Regions from separate parts of the Anaerobacillus sp. QJM3NY_17 genome, predicted to be linked through region 2. Evidence: riboswitches for the same ligand, from Rfam matches in the RefSeq annotation. Region 2 holds a riboswitch; the other holds the start of a gene.
What was found. A riboswitch is a leader RNA that binds a small molecule or an ion and turns the genes downstream of it on or off. The one in region 2 is predicted to bind cyclic di-GMP.
Positions count from the first base shown of each region.

Region 1: it holds a riboswitch for cyclic di-GMP, as region 2 does, so the genes downstream of both, AC0VYV_RS11200 (anti-repressor SinI family protein) here and AC0VYV_RS05975 (HD-GYP domain-containing protein) in region 2, are expected to answer to the same signal.

Region 1 covers NZ_CM149685.1:2,093,655-2,101,650, reverse strand. The annotation lists gene AC0VYV_RS11215 (MFS transporter) at 1-693, opposite strand, end outside; gene AC0VYV_RS11210 (HAD-IA family hydrolase) at 781-1,350, opposite strand; gene AC0VYV_RS11205 (glycine--tRNA ligase) at 1,476-2,858, opposite strand; gene AC0VYV_RS11200 (anti-repressor SinI family protein) at 3,240-3,377, opposite strand; cyclic di-GMP riboswitch class I at 3,403-3,491, opposite strand; gene AC0VYV_RS11195 (hypothetical protein) at 3,717-3,947, shown strand; gene AC0VYV_RS11190 (thioredoxin family protein) at 3,980-4,294, opposite strand; gene egtD (L-histidine N(alpha)-methyltransferase) at 4,372-5,343, opposite strand; gene egtB (ergothioneine biosynthesis protein EgtB) at 5,340-6,626, opposite strand; gene AC0VYV_RS11175 (glutaredoxin family protein) at 6,897-7,112, opposite strand; gene AC0VYV_RS11170 (Crp/Fnr family transcriptional regulator) at 7,208-7,903, shown strand; gene AC0VYV_RS11165 (hypothetical protein) at 7,979-7,996, opposite strand, start outside.
Region 2 covers NZ_CM149685.1:1,100,575-1,108,570, reverse strand. The annotation lists gene AC0VYV_RS05990 (VOC family protein) at 1-118, opposite strand, end outside; gene AC0VYV_RS05985 (CBO0543 family protein) at 324-887, shown strand; gene AC0VYV_RS05980 (FAD-dependent oxidoreductase) at 913-2,445, opposite strand; cyclic di-GMP riboswitch class II at 2,581-2,664, shown strand; gene AC0VYV_RS05975 (HD-GYP domain-containing protein) at 2,676-3,317, shown strand; gene sda (sporulation histidine kinase inhibitor Sda) at 3,376-3,543, shown strand; gene AC0VYV_RS05965 (aldo/keto reductase) at 3,751-4,593, shown strand; gene AC0VYV_RS05960 (STAS domain-containing protein) at 5,199-6,023, opposite strand; gene AC0VYV_RS05955 (DUF2798 domain-containing protein) at 6,344-6,835, opposite strand; gene AC0VYV_RS05950 (AbrB family transcriptional regulator) at 7,059-7,996, shown strand, end outside.

The DNA of each region.
Region 1 (7,996 bases), 990 kb from region 2:
TGGCCATACAAGCAATGATTGGATGGATTGAAGAAATTCACTCGTTTCAAGGTTGGTTAGACCTAGTAAAAGGGACACAATTAGAAATGATAGAACAAGCGCCCCACCCCAATCAAGTGAAGGTTTCTTACTCTCTGTTCGGTCATCCGGAAGTTTAAGTCCCATTATGATAATTACAACAGCAATTGGAAGGTTGATAAAGAAAATCCAGCGCCAGCTAAGCTGTGCAACGAAGAACCCCCCTACGTTCGGTCCTAGTATAGTTGCTACGCCAAACATAGCACCAACTAAACCAAGGGCCATACCTCGCTTTTCTTTCGGGAAACTACTTCCAATTACAGCATTCGCTATTGGTATGATTCCCCCTCCACCGAGGGCTTGAATCGCTCTCCCTGCTAATAGAACAGGCAGTGATTGACTAAATCCCGCAAGAAGGGAACCTAGTGCAAATAATGTAATCCCAGCAAGAAAAATACGCTTTCTTCCAAATAAGTCAGCAAGTTTTCCAACAATCGGCATGCTTACCGCATAAACAAGTGTATAGATTGTAACGACCCAAACTGTCCATTTCAAATCGATGCCAAGATCTTCTATAAGCGTTGTTAAGGCAGGAGAAACGATCCCTGAATCAAGCGCGCCTAGAAAAACACCTAATAAGAATGTAATTAAAATAAACCGAAGCTTTTTATCCACGGCAAAACCATCCCCTTCATATTCATATGTGTATTATCACATATGAATATGAAGGACTTCAACTTTTAAATGGCCATAAAAAGCTATTTACGAAGATGGCCATAACAGGTTTTTCAAGTCCTCATAATTAGTAACATATAGATCAGCGCCTGAAGAATCATTCTGAAATAAACACGTTTTCATTCCCACTTCTTTAGCAGGAAGAATATCGAGTACTCTGTCACCAACGGCAAGGTCAAGCTGATGCTTGTTATTCAAATGGTGATAGGAAGCAGGATCAGGCTTACGTGGAAATCCATCATCTCTGGCAACAAGATCAGCGAAATAATGCTCCATATTAAAATACTTTAAAATCGTGATCACCTCTTCACGCGGTTTATGAGTCATAATAACATTTAATTCAGCTTTTTGAAGGATTGTTTTCAAACCTGGAAATGGTGGTTTATCTTCTGGTGACAAAGCATTATCCATTTCACGAAACGTTTTAATTTGTTCTTCAGTTAAATGAAACACTTCCGTTGCATGACGAAAAGACACTTTTAGCTCTTTTAAAATATCTTCTTCCTTTACATCTTTAGAAACTAATTCTTTCATCACTTTTGTAAAAGCAGGGTATGTATCAAATAATGTGCCATCAAAATCCCATAGAATCTTCACTTACTATTCACTCCTTATTAGTTATACAACAAGTTAGCTTAATCTCGTGGGTAAACGATCAATAAGAATCATTGTTATTCTTCATTATAAAGAAAAGCCGCTCGTATTTTGAGCGGCTTCCTACATTAAAATTGTGTTTTTTCTTCAAGAAAGCTTTTCAGTTCAGAAATCGGCATTCTCTTTTGTTCCATTGTGTCACGGTCACGAATCGTCACTTGTTGGTCTTCAACAGAATCAAAATCAAATGTAATAGCGTACGGTGTACCAACTTCATCATGACGACGGTAACGTTTACCAATTGAGCCAGCCTCATCATAATCAACCATAAAGTATTTCGAAAGTTCCGCATGAACAGCACGCGCTTCTTCAGAAAGCTTCTTAGATAGAGGGAATACAGCAGCTTTAAACGGAGCGATCGCTGGATGGAAGTGCATCACACTTCTAGTTGTGCCATCTTCAAGCTCCTGTTCCTCATATGCTTCAATCAAGAAAGCAAGAGTGACGCGGTCAGCACCAAGTGAAGGCTCAATGCAATAAGGCACATACTTCTCCCCTGTTTGTTGATCGTGATAAGTGAAATCTTCATTGGAATGTTCCATATGCTGCTTTAAGTCGTAATCTGTTCGTGAAGCAACACCCCAAAGTTCGCCCCAGCCAAATGGGAACTTGTACTCGATATCAGTTGTTGCATTACTATAATGCGACAGCTCATCTTCTGCATGCTCACGCAGTCGGATGCTATCTTCTTTTACACCAAGATTTAGAAGCCAGTTTTTGCAGTACTCTTTCCAATACTCATGCCACTCTAATTCGTTACCTGGCTTACAGAAGAATTCAAGCTCCATTTGTTCAAATTCACGAGTACGGAATGTAAAGTTACCTGGTGTAATTTCATTTCGGAAGCTTTTTCCAACTTGCGCAATACCAAAAGGCACTTTCTTACGCATAGAGCGTTGAACATTTTTAAAGTTTACGAAGATTCCCTGCGCCGTTTCTGGGCGAAGGTAAATTTCACTCGTGCTCGATTTAGTTACACCTTGATGGGTTTTAAACATAAGATCAAATTGACGAATTTCTGTGAAATCTTCACTGCCACACTCAGGGCAAGTAATATGATTTTCTTTCATCAAACGCTCCATTTCTTCAAATGAAAGGCCGTCTGCAATCATGTCCTCTTCATCAGTAGAAAGAGCGTCCTCAATTAATTTATCTGCACGATGACGTGTTTTACAGCTTTTGCAATCAATTAAAGGATCATTGAAATTACCTAAATGACCTGAAGCTTCCCACGTTTTTGGATTCATTAGAATGGCGGCATCTAGACCACTGTTATAAGGTGATTCTTGAACAAACTTCTTCCACCATGCATCTTTAATATTTTTCTTAAGTTCTACCCCAAGTGGTCCATAATCCCACGTATTTGCTAGTCCACCGTAAATATCAGAACCAGGGAAAATAAATCCTCTGTGCTTTGATACTGAAACGATCTGATCCATTGAAATTGTCATGTCATTCTCTCCTTTTTTCTCAATCAATATAAAAAGCTCCCAATCCATGGACAAAAAATGTCCAGGGACGAGAGCTTATGCACCCGCGGTTCCACCCTAGTTGATGCAAATAAGGCATCCACTTTGAGAAACGTAACTCCAGACTGCCGTTTCATCAGACCTCGTTCGGGCTTCCACCGTCCCCGAATCGCTAAAGTCAAGGTTATTCTGACTACTATTTATCCTTCATAGTTAGTATGGTTTATGTATGCAATTGATATGACATATGATACAAAAAATATTGCCCTAAAGTCAAGGATTATTCATTTCACACCGTATTTGCTTTCATCAAAGCTTATCACAAAAAAACGACCTTAAAGGCCGTCATTCATTTATGTATATTCATAGATGTCGGTTTTTGTCTTGTCTTAAGAATGCCTGTACCTCTTCTTTCTTCAATCCAAGTTCCCTGGCAGCCCTCATGAGAATAACCCATTCTTGATCAAGTACCTTCTTAGGCTTAGGTTTCGCCATGGTCATTCTTTTCTCCTCCTTCTTGGGTTTTCCAGGAGGACCAGCCGTCATCGTTGGAGAACCAACATTAGACCTGTGTCTTTGCGTCCCACCCTTTAGGATGGTTTGCCCTTGTCTGGAGAATTCAGAACTGACACATTCCGACCTTAAACTTACAAAACACACAACTTTTTAGTGAATAAATGCGATTATCGAGAAGTTTGACGTTATATGCTACTAATATACCAGTTATCTGATGAAAATTCAAAATATTTTTAAATTTTCATTTCTACTTCTAACATCCTAGGATTTCACTCATATCCTAACTGTATTCCCTGAATATATTTTTCACAAAGGAAGAGTGATATGCAGAGAAATCATATTAGTACCGCCTGGAGCGGCAAACACGTTGTACTACTTCGTTGTGAACCCACCTCTAGTACCGTAAAAACCATGTATAAAAGTCTTCATGCCCCAACAGAACCATTACATCCCCATTGTAGTGAGACACTTTCTACTTACCTTAGCATTGGATATACAGTTGCATTTGTTCATTCATTAATCGACGGCTCCATTGAATATGTTCTAACAAAATAAAAGAAGGTTGCCTTCGCAACCTTCTCTTTTGTTTAGAATTGACTTAAATATTCTTTCACCTGATCTGGGTTTTTGGTATTCGCACTATGCAAGTGACCAATCTTTTTGCCGTCTTTATAGACAAGAAGGCTCGGGATACCCATAACATCATTTTCCTCTGTAATTTCAGGGAATTGTTCAATATCGATTTGAGCCCATTGTTTTTCATGATGAGCATTCATTATATCATCAATAAAAAAGTCAAGGCGCTTGCAATCCGGGCACCAGTTAGCTTCATATTTTAGAATGGATACGTCATTATTGTTAATGAATGACTGATAAGAATCAGCTGTTTCAATCTTCTTCATGATTATCTCTCCTTCACCTATATCTTCATTAACAATTATATCGAAATAATCATTGAATGTCTGTAAGAAAGCTTACGTTATTTCACACTAAGATAGTGCAAACTGAAGAGCTGTTCTTGATCAGTCCATGTTTTCATTGATGTGAAACCTGAATTCTCTGCTAACAGTTTAAATTCCTCTAGACTATATTTATAGGAATTCTCCGTATGAATCGTTTCATGGTTCTCAAAATGGATATGTTGATCACCAACGGTCACCATTTGCTCTAGCATACTGACAAGATGCATCTCAACCCTTCCCAGATTAGCATTATAATAGGCGTAATGCTCAAACTGATCTAGGGAGAAATTCGCCCCTAACGAAAGATTCAAATGACGAAGCATGTTTAAATTAAACTTTGCAGTTACTCCCTTGCTATCATTATAAGCACGATGCAGAAGAGATGGCGATTTCTTTAGATCAACTCCAATTAATAATCCATCATTACTTGATAGTGTACTCGAAATTCTTGATAAAAACCTTTCTGCTTCTTGCTTCTCAAAATTACCGATTGTAGAACCGGGAAAAAAGACCGTCTTTTTTTTAGAAGGATCAAGCAGATGTTCCGGCAGATGAAAGGCATTTGTATAATCCGCAACAATACCAGTAATTTTAATGTTAGGATAATCAAATGCCAATTGTGCTGCAGACTCTTTCAAAAATGTTTTCGATATATCAATAGGACTATATTCTTGAATCAATCCAGATTCAAGAAGAAGTCTGATTTTGCGACTTGCCCCACTTCCAAATTCAATAACCCTAGATTCTTCGCCAATGTAAGCAAGAATATCATCAAGAGACTCTTCCATTATTCCAAGTTCCGTTCGAGTCGGATAATATTCTTCTAGCTGTGTGATTTCTTCAAATAGCTCAGATCCATATTGATCATAAAGAAATTTAGGCTCAAGCTTCTTATTAGGAGCTGTCAATCCCTTTAAAACTTCTTGAAGTCGATCAGATTGTTCTGGTAAAAGATCAACTAGCTGAATACTTGGCGAAGTTTTTATCATAGCTCATCATCTGCAAGACGAATGCCGGTAAACTGCCAGCGTTTATCTGGACCAAAGAAATTTCGATAGGTCGGGCGAATATGAGTTACGGAGGTAACACATGATCCGCCTCTTAGAATCATCTGACTGCTCATGAATTTTGCATTATACTCACCCAACGCCCCGTCAAGCGGTTTATTACCTGGGTAAGGCATATAAGGACTTTTCGTCCATTCCCACACATCTCCATAGGCTTTTTTAATTATACCTTCATTTTCCTTGACCGATGCAACGGGATGATAGATGCCATCTTCAACAAAATTACCTGCAATCGGCTGATCGCGAACTGCAAGTTCCCATTCGGACTCAGAAGGAAGTCTTTTACCTACAAAGCTTGCATATGCTTCAGCTTCGTAGTAGCTAATATGTGTAACAGGTTCTTCTAAATTTAGTGGAACTAACCCATGAAGCGTAAAGGTATACCACTCCCCATCCTTTTCAACCCAATGCAACGGTGCTTGCCAATTTTCTTTCTTTACTGTTGCCCAACCATCTGATAACCAGTATGTCGCTTCTTTATAACCACCAGCTTTAATAAACGCAAGATATTCCCCGTTCGTTACTGTTCTAGTCGCTAACTTAAATGGCTCAAGCCAAGATTTATGTATTGGACGTTCATTATCAAAGGAAAAACCATCATCTTCATTTACACCCGTTTCAATCAGCCCTCCCTCAAATGAGATCCACTCTAATGGTGTAGCTTTTTCTTTAAAATTAACTTCAAGTGAACGGTAGACGGGTTTCAATGGATTAATAGAAAAATTATATTTAATGTCTGTCATTAAAAGCTCTTGATGCTGTTGCTCGTGATTCAATCCGATTTCTACTAAATCAGCAACTTGGTGAAGTTTACTTTCGTCAATTTCTTGAATAAGAGTAACCATTTCTTCATCAATATCAGATCGATATCTTCTAACTTTATCTATACTTGGCCTGCTCAGCAAGCCTCTTGCATGGCGAGGGAAATAACTTCCTACACTTTCATAGTAAGAGTTAAATAAGTATTCGAATTCTTCGTGAAACGACTTGTAATTTTCACAGTATTCTTTCAGAATAAACGTTTCAAAAAACCACGTTGTGTGGGCCATGTGCCATTTGGGAGGACTTACATCTGGAATCGATTGAATAGTGAAATCCTCCGTTTCAAGTGGTTCCACTAAGGTGTTCGTCATTGTGCGTGTTGCTTCATAAGCATGAAGCAATTGTTCTCGTAATTCGTTTAATTGAATGGATTGTTGTACCATAAGTTCCTCCCCCAAAATCTTAATAATTTATGAACATAAAGTTTTACCCTAGTTTTAACTAAATTAAACATTTAAAGACATATTCCTGTTTCGAAGAGAACATTTAATATATCTTTAAAGTCCTGTGTCGTTAGGAGAATGTCCTCTATATCCAACAATTGCTTTTCTCTTCCTCTAATAACAGGAAAAGTATTGGAGATGTGAATCTAGCATTCGTAACACCTTATTTAATACGTGCACTATATTATTCCTCTCATTATTGCTTGGCTATTAAAGGTCTTCCAAAGAAAGAGCTTCCTTTCCTCCTACAAGAAAAGGTACAACAAATTCCCCAGCAACTTTAATGAGTTCATCCTGTCGATCCGGCTGTTCCATTAAATTGACTTCTTCAAACGGGATGCTTTTTACCTTTAGATGCTGTTTCATTTTATAACAATCGATACAACTTGTAATCGTAAATAATGTAATCTGTTCCATGTTAGACATCTAACCTCCTAACATAGTCTAGTATAAGTGATAAAACAGATAAAATGATGTAAGCTAAATTACGGAGTACAACTACTTTGACATGAATGAAGGTGATGAAAATAGATAAATTAACAATGTTATCTCAGATCAACTTATTTGAAGAACTCGAAATGAATGACTTAATACAAATTGATCGTGTAAGTGACATGCAACCTTTAAAAAAAGGAACAGTCATACTGGGGCCCGAAAAACCGATGAAAGCCCTCTTCCTTTTAAAAAAAGGAACAGTACGTCTCTTTCGCTCTAACGCTGCAGGTAAACAATTAACTGTTGACCTTCTAGGAGACGGCAACATATTCGGTGAAACATCTAGTTTCTCTCTCAATGATGATTCCGTATATGCGGAAGCCATGTCTGACGTATATGTCTGCGTCATCGGTAAAGATCAATTTGAAGAACTAATTTCCGAAAACCCCAAGCTCGCCATAAAATTCATTGAAATTCTTTCATCTCGTTTAAAAGAAATCTATGAAATGAGTGAAAACCTGGCGCTTAGAAGTGTAAAATATCGAATCCTATCGCTTTTAATGAAACTCAGCGAAAAATTTGGTAAAAGAAAAAATGAATGGCAAACCATTGATATTAAGTTAACGCATTATGATATCGCTACGATGATCGGTTCCACAAGAGAAACAGTGAGCGCCACGATTAGCGAACTTAAAAAAGCTGGCTACATAAAAAAAACGCCGCTAACATTTGCGATCCATGCAGAACAGGCAATATCCTACATGGAAGAAAACGGAGAATAAGAAGCAGAGACATCAGATATCCTCTTCACAAGAAAAGACGCTAAGTTTCATTAGCGTCTTTTCTTGCCCCTCGATCTAATTTGCAGTTTTTCC
Region 2 (7,996 bases):
CATTCTCATCTGTAAACTGTGGGTTAAATTCAAAGCCAATTTCAGAGAAAAAAGCGATGGATTTATCGAGATCCTTGACTGGTAAATTCACAAACACGTGCTTCGCCGTTTGAACCATTCGATCACTCCCTTTAGAATAATGAAACTCCACTTCTAAATCATTTCGCTATAAAAACTCAAACTCCTTATGCATAAATGATTTTTCACAAAAAATAAGAAAAATCACCACTTTCACTGTTAAGTGCTTGCCATAAAAATTTTTCTGAAAATCGTAATAACAACTATTTGTCCGATGAATACTATCCCTAAAGGTGGTGTTCATCATGGATCGACAACAGCAGTTTGATCAACTTGTATCGTTGCGAAGAGAGCTTGAAGAGAAAGCGAATCATTATTGGCAAAGTTATTCTGACTATACAACCTGGCAGTTCTGGCTTATTTTAGCGTTCATCTTAGTGCCGCTTGTGGTTCTTTATTTTCGAATCGATCGGCGCAACATTTTTCTGCTTGGATTTTTTGGGTATTCCGTTCACGTCATAGCTGCTTATGTGGATGCATTAGGTGTTCGTAAATCCTGGTGGGACTACCCTTATATTGCGATTCCGCAATTACCTGCAAGCATTAGTATCGATGGGGCTCTTGTCCCTGTATACTTTATTTTGCTTTATCAGTGGTGCTTATCACATAAGAAAAACTATTGGTTATATGGCACGCTTTCTGCTTTAGGATTCACATTTATTTTCAAACCGATTTTAATTTGGCTCGACCTCTTTAAGTTATACACGAATTGGTTTGTTTTATTAGGGGCTTACTTATTCGTTATATATGTAGCAAAAGTGATTACCGATATTTTCATCACAATGTCTAAACAAAGCAGGGAGACTTAAGGACAAAAATAACTGAACTTTGCACTTAAGTCTCCTTATATAAAGATAAAATATTGAATTTTGATACGTACTGCTTCAATCTTTCCACTTTCTGTTCACTATCCGCTAAGGCTACATAACCATCCGGACGGATCAGGTACAGCGCATTTTCCTGCAATCCTTTTTTCGTCATTGCTTTTTCAAAGCTAAACTCATATAGAGCATATCCAGATACCCTGGCAAAATCCTTAACGGCTTCATTTGCCTGACCATATACGTGAAGCTGCCAATCCATTGACTTAAGCGCTCCATAATTATTGCATGAATTTGTTTGAATCCATGGCAGGCGATCTCCACCATGAACTTCCCCCGCTGTACCATCACTAAGATGACTTTCGCGATAATGAATGTTGATTTGAGAAAGCCTTCTAAAGGCTGCTTTTCGAGCAATTGAAAAGGAACGAAGCGCAAATGGAGCCACGTTCGGTATAACGATTTTGCGCAGTAATCTGCTCGTCATGTGATCGCCTATAATAGAAGTAAATGCTCGATCTGTTGTATCGATTAGCGTTCTCGCAAAGCCAATGCGCTCCTTTTCAAACGTATCAAGAATAGCTTCATCCGCTTTCTGAAGCAGCACTGCGGCTAGCTTCCACGCTAAGTTCACCGCGTCCCCAATCCCGGTGTTCATGCCCTGTCCGCCAGCCGGGCTATGAATGTGCCCAGCATCTCCGGCAATAAAGGCACGTCCTTTTCTAAAATGACTGCTAACGCGATGATGAACTTTGTACGTTTGGAACCAGTTCACATGCTGAATCGTTATGCCTGTTCTCTGCTCGATCAGCGACTGGAAATCCTTGAACGCAACTGAGCTTTGATCGGTTAAATGGCGAGGAACTATTCCAATAATCCGCTCCATTCCCGTGCTTCTAACTGGCATGAACAGGTAAAAGGTGTCAGAATCTAAATACACATTTAAACTACTTTCAGATAACTGGCCAGTGTTCGCTTTAACATCTGCCACAAAAAACAGTTCCTCATACGTTCCACCTGGAAAATCAAAAGCAACTTCTCTTCGAACGGTACTGTGTGCTCCATCACACCCGCATATATATGAAAACTCACTCCGCTCTTCCTTATTATCTTTTTTAATAACGGCTTGAACATGGTCCCCTTCATCCATAAATGAAACCAACTCTGTCTTCCATTCTACCTCAACGCCTTCGTCGGCTAATTTGTTAATTAGCAGCTGCTCGTGATCATCTTGCGGATAGCTTAGGGCAAATGGGAAAGGACTTAATCCTTTTCCAAGATCGTGAAAATTGATGTTGGCTTTTGCTTTCATTCCTTCTCGAAATTGGATAGACTTCAATTTAATCCCCCGGTGGATGACTTCTTCCGCGAAGCCCATTTGGTTATAAAATTCTAGGGTTCTAGCGTGTACAATTAGCGCACGCGATGCTTCTCCGGGTCCCTCATTTTTCTCGATGATCCGAAATGAAACTCCATATTTCGCTAGGTGGAGTGCTAATACAAGACCCGTAGGACCTGCGCCAACAATTAGTACGTCAGAACTCATTTCTCAATCTCCTTTCATTGGCATTCCAAATAAAAAAACTGAAAAATCAAAGAAAACAGTTAACAAATTCACCTTTTTATGGTATTTATTATATAAGTATATCCTTATGTCAAGATACCTCAGTAAGAGAACCACAAAAAAAGAGAATGCGATGAACTATCATTCTAGCCTGGGCACTTGAGTGATAGGGAGCAAGTAGTGCAACCGGCTCCTTAAAAAGGAGAATGAACATGGAAAAGTGTACATTGTACGGGCACGCTAATTTATTTTCATCACACACACTGCGAATGATGGAACTCCTAAGACGTCACGACCCTCATAGCTTTCTCCATTCAGTACAAACTACGAGCTACTTTATTGATTTCTGTTTGCATTACAATTTCCGATCACTGTTGAAACGGCGCTTTCTTGAGTCTGTTTTGCTACATGACATCGGTAAACTACTTGTCCCAACAGAAATTCTTCAAAAAAAGAGCCCACTAACCCTTTATGAGAAAGAGTATGTCGAGCGGCATCCAGAGTTTGGAATAGAGCTACTTAATGATTTTCCAGAGATTGATATTGAGCCGTCTCTTATACTAAATCATCATGAGAATAGCGATGGTACTGGCTATCCTTATCAATTACAATATGAGCAAATTCCTCGATTTGTTTCGATTCTTCGAGTCATCGATAGCTTCATTGCGATGACGTCTGATCGAGCTTATCGTCCAAAACGTTCTGACCAATCAGCCATTCATGAAATTAACGTTCATCGGAATAACTTCTATGAGCCATCCACTACCTCCTTGTTTATCTCTTATTTGGAAAAACGGCTAAAAGGGAAAAAGGTTCTGCTTCATTATTTTGATTATGCCAAACGTCAAAATTAAGCAGCGCTATTCAATAACCGTTTAAACAAAACCAAATACAATAGGGAGGGCGAATAGATTGCGACTCTTATCAACTAAGGATTTACTAATTGCATTTTGTGATGCGTATACTCTTCAATTAGATGAAGCTTTTATTGAAATGTTAACGAGCGAAATCATCCGAAGAGGCATCAATCCTCCCCAAACACGTACGGAGTGTTACGAACAAATCGCCAATTTCACTTGATGAGACAGCCTCTCATGACGCTATATAAAAAAAGCTTATCTGGTCACAACTGGCCAATAAGCTTTTTTTGATGAATTCTAATTGATTTCATCTCCCTTCACAAATAAATTTACTGTTAATACGCTTACATATGTTTGCATTTTTTAGGAAGTGGTAGATTTAAAGTGAGATAAAAAAGTTAATTATTATTGAAAGGAATGATCTTTGTTGAAGGAATCAATCCCAGAACTAACGTTGAATGATGGACTTACACTACCCGCTATCGGTTTCGGTACTTACTTGCTAAATGGAAATGAAGGGGCAACCGCTATTAATAGTGCGATTGACGTTGGCTATCGCCTCATCGATACAGCTTACAATTACGAAAACGAAGGAACCGTAGGCGAAGCCATTCGTCGAAGTACAGTTCCTAGAAATGAACTGCGCGTCACTTCTAAATTACCAGGTCGCTATCAAGAATATAAGAAAGCTGTTACAGCCATTCAAGAGTCGTTATATAGAGCCAACCTGGATTATTACGATTTGTACCTCATTCACTGGCCGAACCCTAAACAAGGTCTTTATCCAGAAGCTTGGCAAGCTTTAATTGACGCTAAGAAATGGGGACTCATTCGCTCGATTGGCGTATGTAATTTCCTTCCGGAGCATCTAGAGCAATTGGAAAAGGAAACCGGCGTAAAGCCAAGCATCAATCAAATCGAACTACACCCCTTCTTCAACCAGGAAGATCAGAGAAGATTTCATCAACAAAACAACATCAAAACACAATCCTGGAGTCCGCTAGCTCGAGTGACTGACATTTTAGAAAATGAAACGATCAGTCAAATTGCAAATCAACATAACAAATCAGTCTCTCAGGTGATTTTACGCTGGCATTATCAATTAGGATCCATCCCGATTCCTAAATCTTCTTCTCCAGAACGTCAGCTTGAGAACCTCTCTATTTTTGACTTTTCTTTAAATGAAACAGAAATGGCGATGATGGCTGAATTAACGAAACCAAATGGACGATTGAATGATCAAGATCCAGCTACTTATGAAGAATTTTAAATTTCTCCATCTAACGATTCAACTAACCAACTAGAATAGGATGCCCTGCAGCCATAACAGGTTCTGTTTAGAGCTGCAAATATACAAATATATACTGTTCTAGAGTCTGATTTGATAGCTAAATCAGACTCTTTACTTTTCCATGGTGTTGCTGTTTTGGTTGTATCTTTCAACCATTTTTAGAATATCATTTAGACATCCATTGTACGCTTCAGAATTAGTACTTGAAATCGACTTCAATTTCGGTAGATAATGAATGGATAATATGGAAATTATATGGTGAAATGTAAAAAGAGAGAAACTTCTTTTCTTCGATTAACTCGAAGGTTAGTTAAAGGGAGCTTGGATTTTAAGCCTTATGTATGTACAAGTAGGGAGTGAACTGTTTACCTAACGGGAATAGAGCCTCAGATGCGCAACGTTCAGCCCCCATCACCGCTATAGTAAGAACATATAAAAAAGTTAACCAGAAAAGTCTGGCTAACTTTATATTACGAACGGTTGCTTTAAAAAACAGAATAACTAGATATATAATTGGCGGATCGTTCTTTTGGGTCCGTCTTTTAATTTATTATCATAGTATCTATAAACACAGGTAAGCATCATTAAGCAATAAAATATTTCCCTAATGCCTGCTGTAACGTACCTAACGTTTTGATTTCTTCACCTAATTTAATGCCAAGCTCCGTTACTTTCCTTACAACTTCCTTCCTTAATCCGGTTATGACAGTGTTACACCCCATTAGTGAGGCGCCATCAATGATTTGAATCAATCGGTAAACCTCTTCACGCCTTATTTCTGCAACTCCGGACAAGTCCATAATCAAAGTTTGGATACGCATTTCGCTTATTACGGATAATACCTTATCCTCAAGTATTTCGGTTCGTTGAGCGTCAATTGCTCCTATTAAAGGGAGAATGCTTACTGAGTGGTTTATTGGAATAATTGGTACTGAAAGATTTTCAACTAGTTCTCTCTGAGCCTTTATAAGCGAATCTTTATATTTCGTATAACTTATGAAAAAGGAATTCAAAAAGTAGTCTACTCGGTTGTTAATTTGTTTTTCCATTTCAAAGAAATTAAAATCCTTATCATTACTTTCCTCGGTATATTTTTGAAAAAACATCCACAGTGTTCGACGTATAGCTTGTACCCACTCTAATTTAAAAGAGATAGCAAGGGAATGTGTTGCCCAGGCAATTCCTTCTTGTTCCGCAAATGCGTGAAGGTCCTGATCATTCTCTTCAATGATATAAACTACGAGTGTTTGAGCATTAGTAACAAGATCGATATTGCCTACTCTTAGTATTTCATAGATCTTATCTTTAACGTTGACAGCTTCCTTTAGGAGCGTATCTGTAAAGACTTGGATGTTTGCTTCGAAAAATTCGATGAATTGGAAAGAATCTTCATACGTAATCGATTGCAATTGCCTCTCCTCCTATAGTTATAAACTAGTTGCTTTTATTATAAAACAAGCTATACTATTATGCAGTAAATCCTCCTAGGTTTTTTTAAGATACTTAATTCATTATTAGACGCAAAAAAAACCACCTAACGGTGATTTTTCAAGAGTTATTTTAAGGATATAATTGTGAGACTTTTATTAGAGTTATTTTCTGTTCTAAAATAGCTTATAAATGATGATTTTCACCTTAAAACATAACCCGTTACTCCAGAAGCGCATCCTTTTTTCTTTACGAAGTTGTTCACTTCCCCAATAAACCAAATTCACCGCTACTTATTCCATTACTGCGCTCTAGCACTCATTGGTTTATTCGTTTTTACATACTTCACGAACAACCACCGAACGAGTGGGCCCATAATAAGGAGCTGTAACGGGAAGGCTACAATGACATTCTTCATAAATAACGAAACATACTCTCTTAGGAAGGAATGCTCCATAGATCCGATATTAGCATATGACATTATTAATCCGTAAAAAGACATAAAGAATACCATACCGATAACCATACAAGTTGAAAGAATTAAAATGACCTTCCATTTATGAGATTTGTTAAAAGGCAAACTAAACGTAATTTTCTTCGCAATGGGAGCTACCACAATAAATTCAAATGACAAAGCGATAATATAGCCAAGCAATAGACTCATCAGCAATTCTATAAGAGCCATTTCTCCCAATAATCCATTCGTAGATAAGTTATAGAATGTCATCACACATACCATTCCAAAACACATCATTAATCCAAAATAAAAACCTTCTTTTTTCGTTTCTGGCAAAACAACTCATCCTTTCTTTCTAGCATAGTGACAAGTATAGTCATTTCAATTCGCGCTCGTAAGTGAACATTTTGTGAACATTTAAAGCGAACCGTATCGCATGAATATGCTAATGAAGATATGCTACACTGATGAAAATCACTGTTCTCGATTCAAGAGAAAGACTGTTACGATCTGGTCTTCTCGACATACAACGATATTGTTTTTTGAAGGTGCTGTTTGAATGAAAAAAGGACTACTACTCTTCATAGCTTTTACCGTTGGGTTTCTCTTTGATCTTATCAACATTCCAGCTGGATGGTTACTAGGTGCAATGCTTGTTGGAGCCTTCTATCGACTTATGATTGATGATATGGCATATCCGAATTTATTGTTTGACCTCTCGTTAGCCGTGATCGGTGTCAGCATCAGCTTAAGTATTAAAGCGAAAATGTTTCAGGAGGTCGCAAGTTACCTACTCCCTCTAGCCGTCTCAATGATCATCTTATTAATTGCAAGCTGGGTTTTAGGAAAAATTCTAAATAACTATTCAAATCTTGATTCAAAAACAGCGCTATTCTGCTGTTTACCAGCCGGTGCATCGGTCATGATGGCTCTGAGCCGCGAATACAAGGCGAACCTAGGTATGGTTGCTGCCTTTCAAACGGTTCGCATCATGATGCTCGTCTCAACTATCCCGCTCGTCGCTGGTTTTATGTCTTCCTTTCTATCAACAGATGAAGTACAGGGCGCTGCGATGAAAGCCACTTCTCAAGTGAATATGCCGATGGGATTTGCTATTCTTTTCTACCTTTTGTTAATTGGAATCACCCTTTTCCTCGCAAAGAAATGGCGCATTCCGATCGCCCCTTTTCTATACGCGATTATTATTGGATTTCTCTTTCACACGTTTATCCAACAGCTTCCAACCATGCCGAATCTCCTTGTAGGTTTGGGGATGGCGATGCTAGGCGTCATCATCGGAGTGCGATTTGATCGCAAAGCTTTAAAGGAGATCAAAGAAATTGGGTGGACAAGTGTTTGGATTCTTCTCTCATTCTTTTTCTTAACATTTGTCGTAACGTTTGTGTTCTATCTCATGACACCGCTCGATTTCATTACAAGTCTACTCGCGATCGTTCCAGCTGGCGCACCGCAAATGTCTTCTGTTGCAGCATCTCT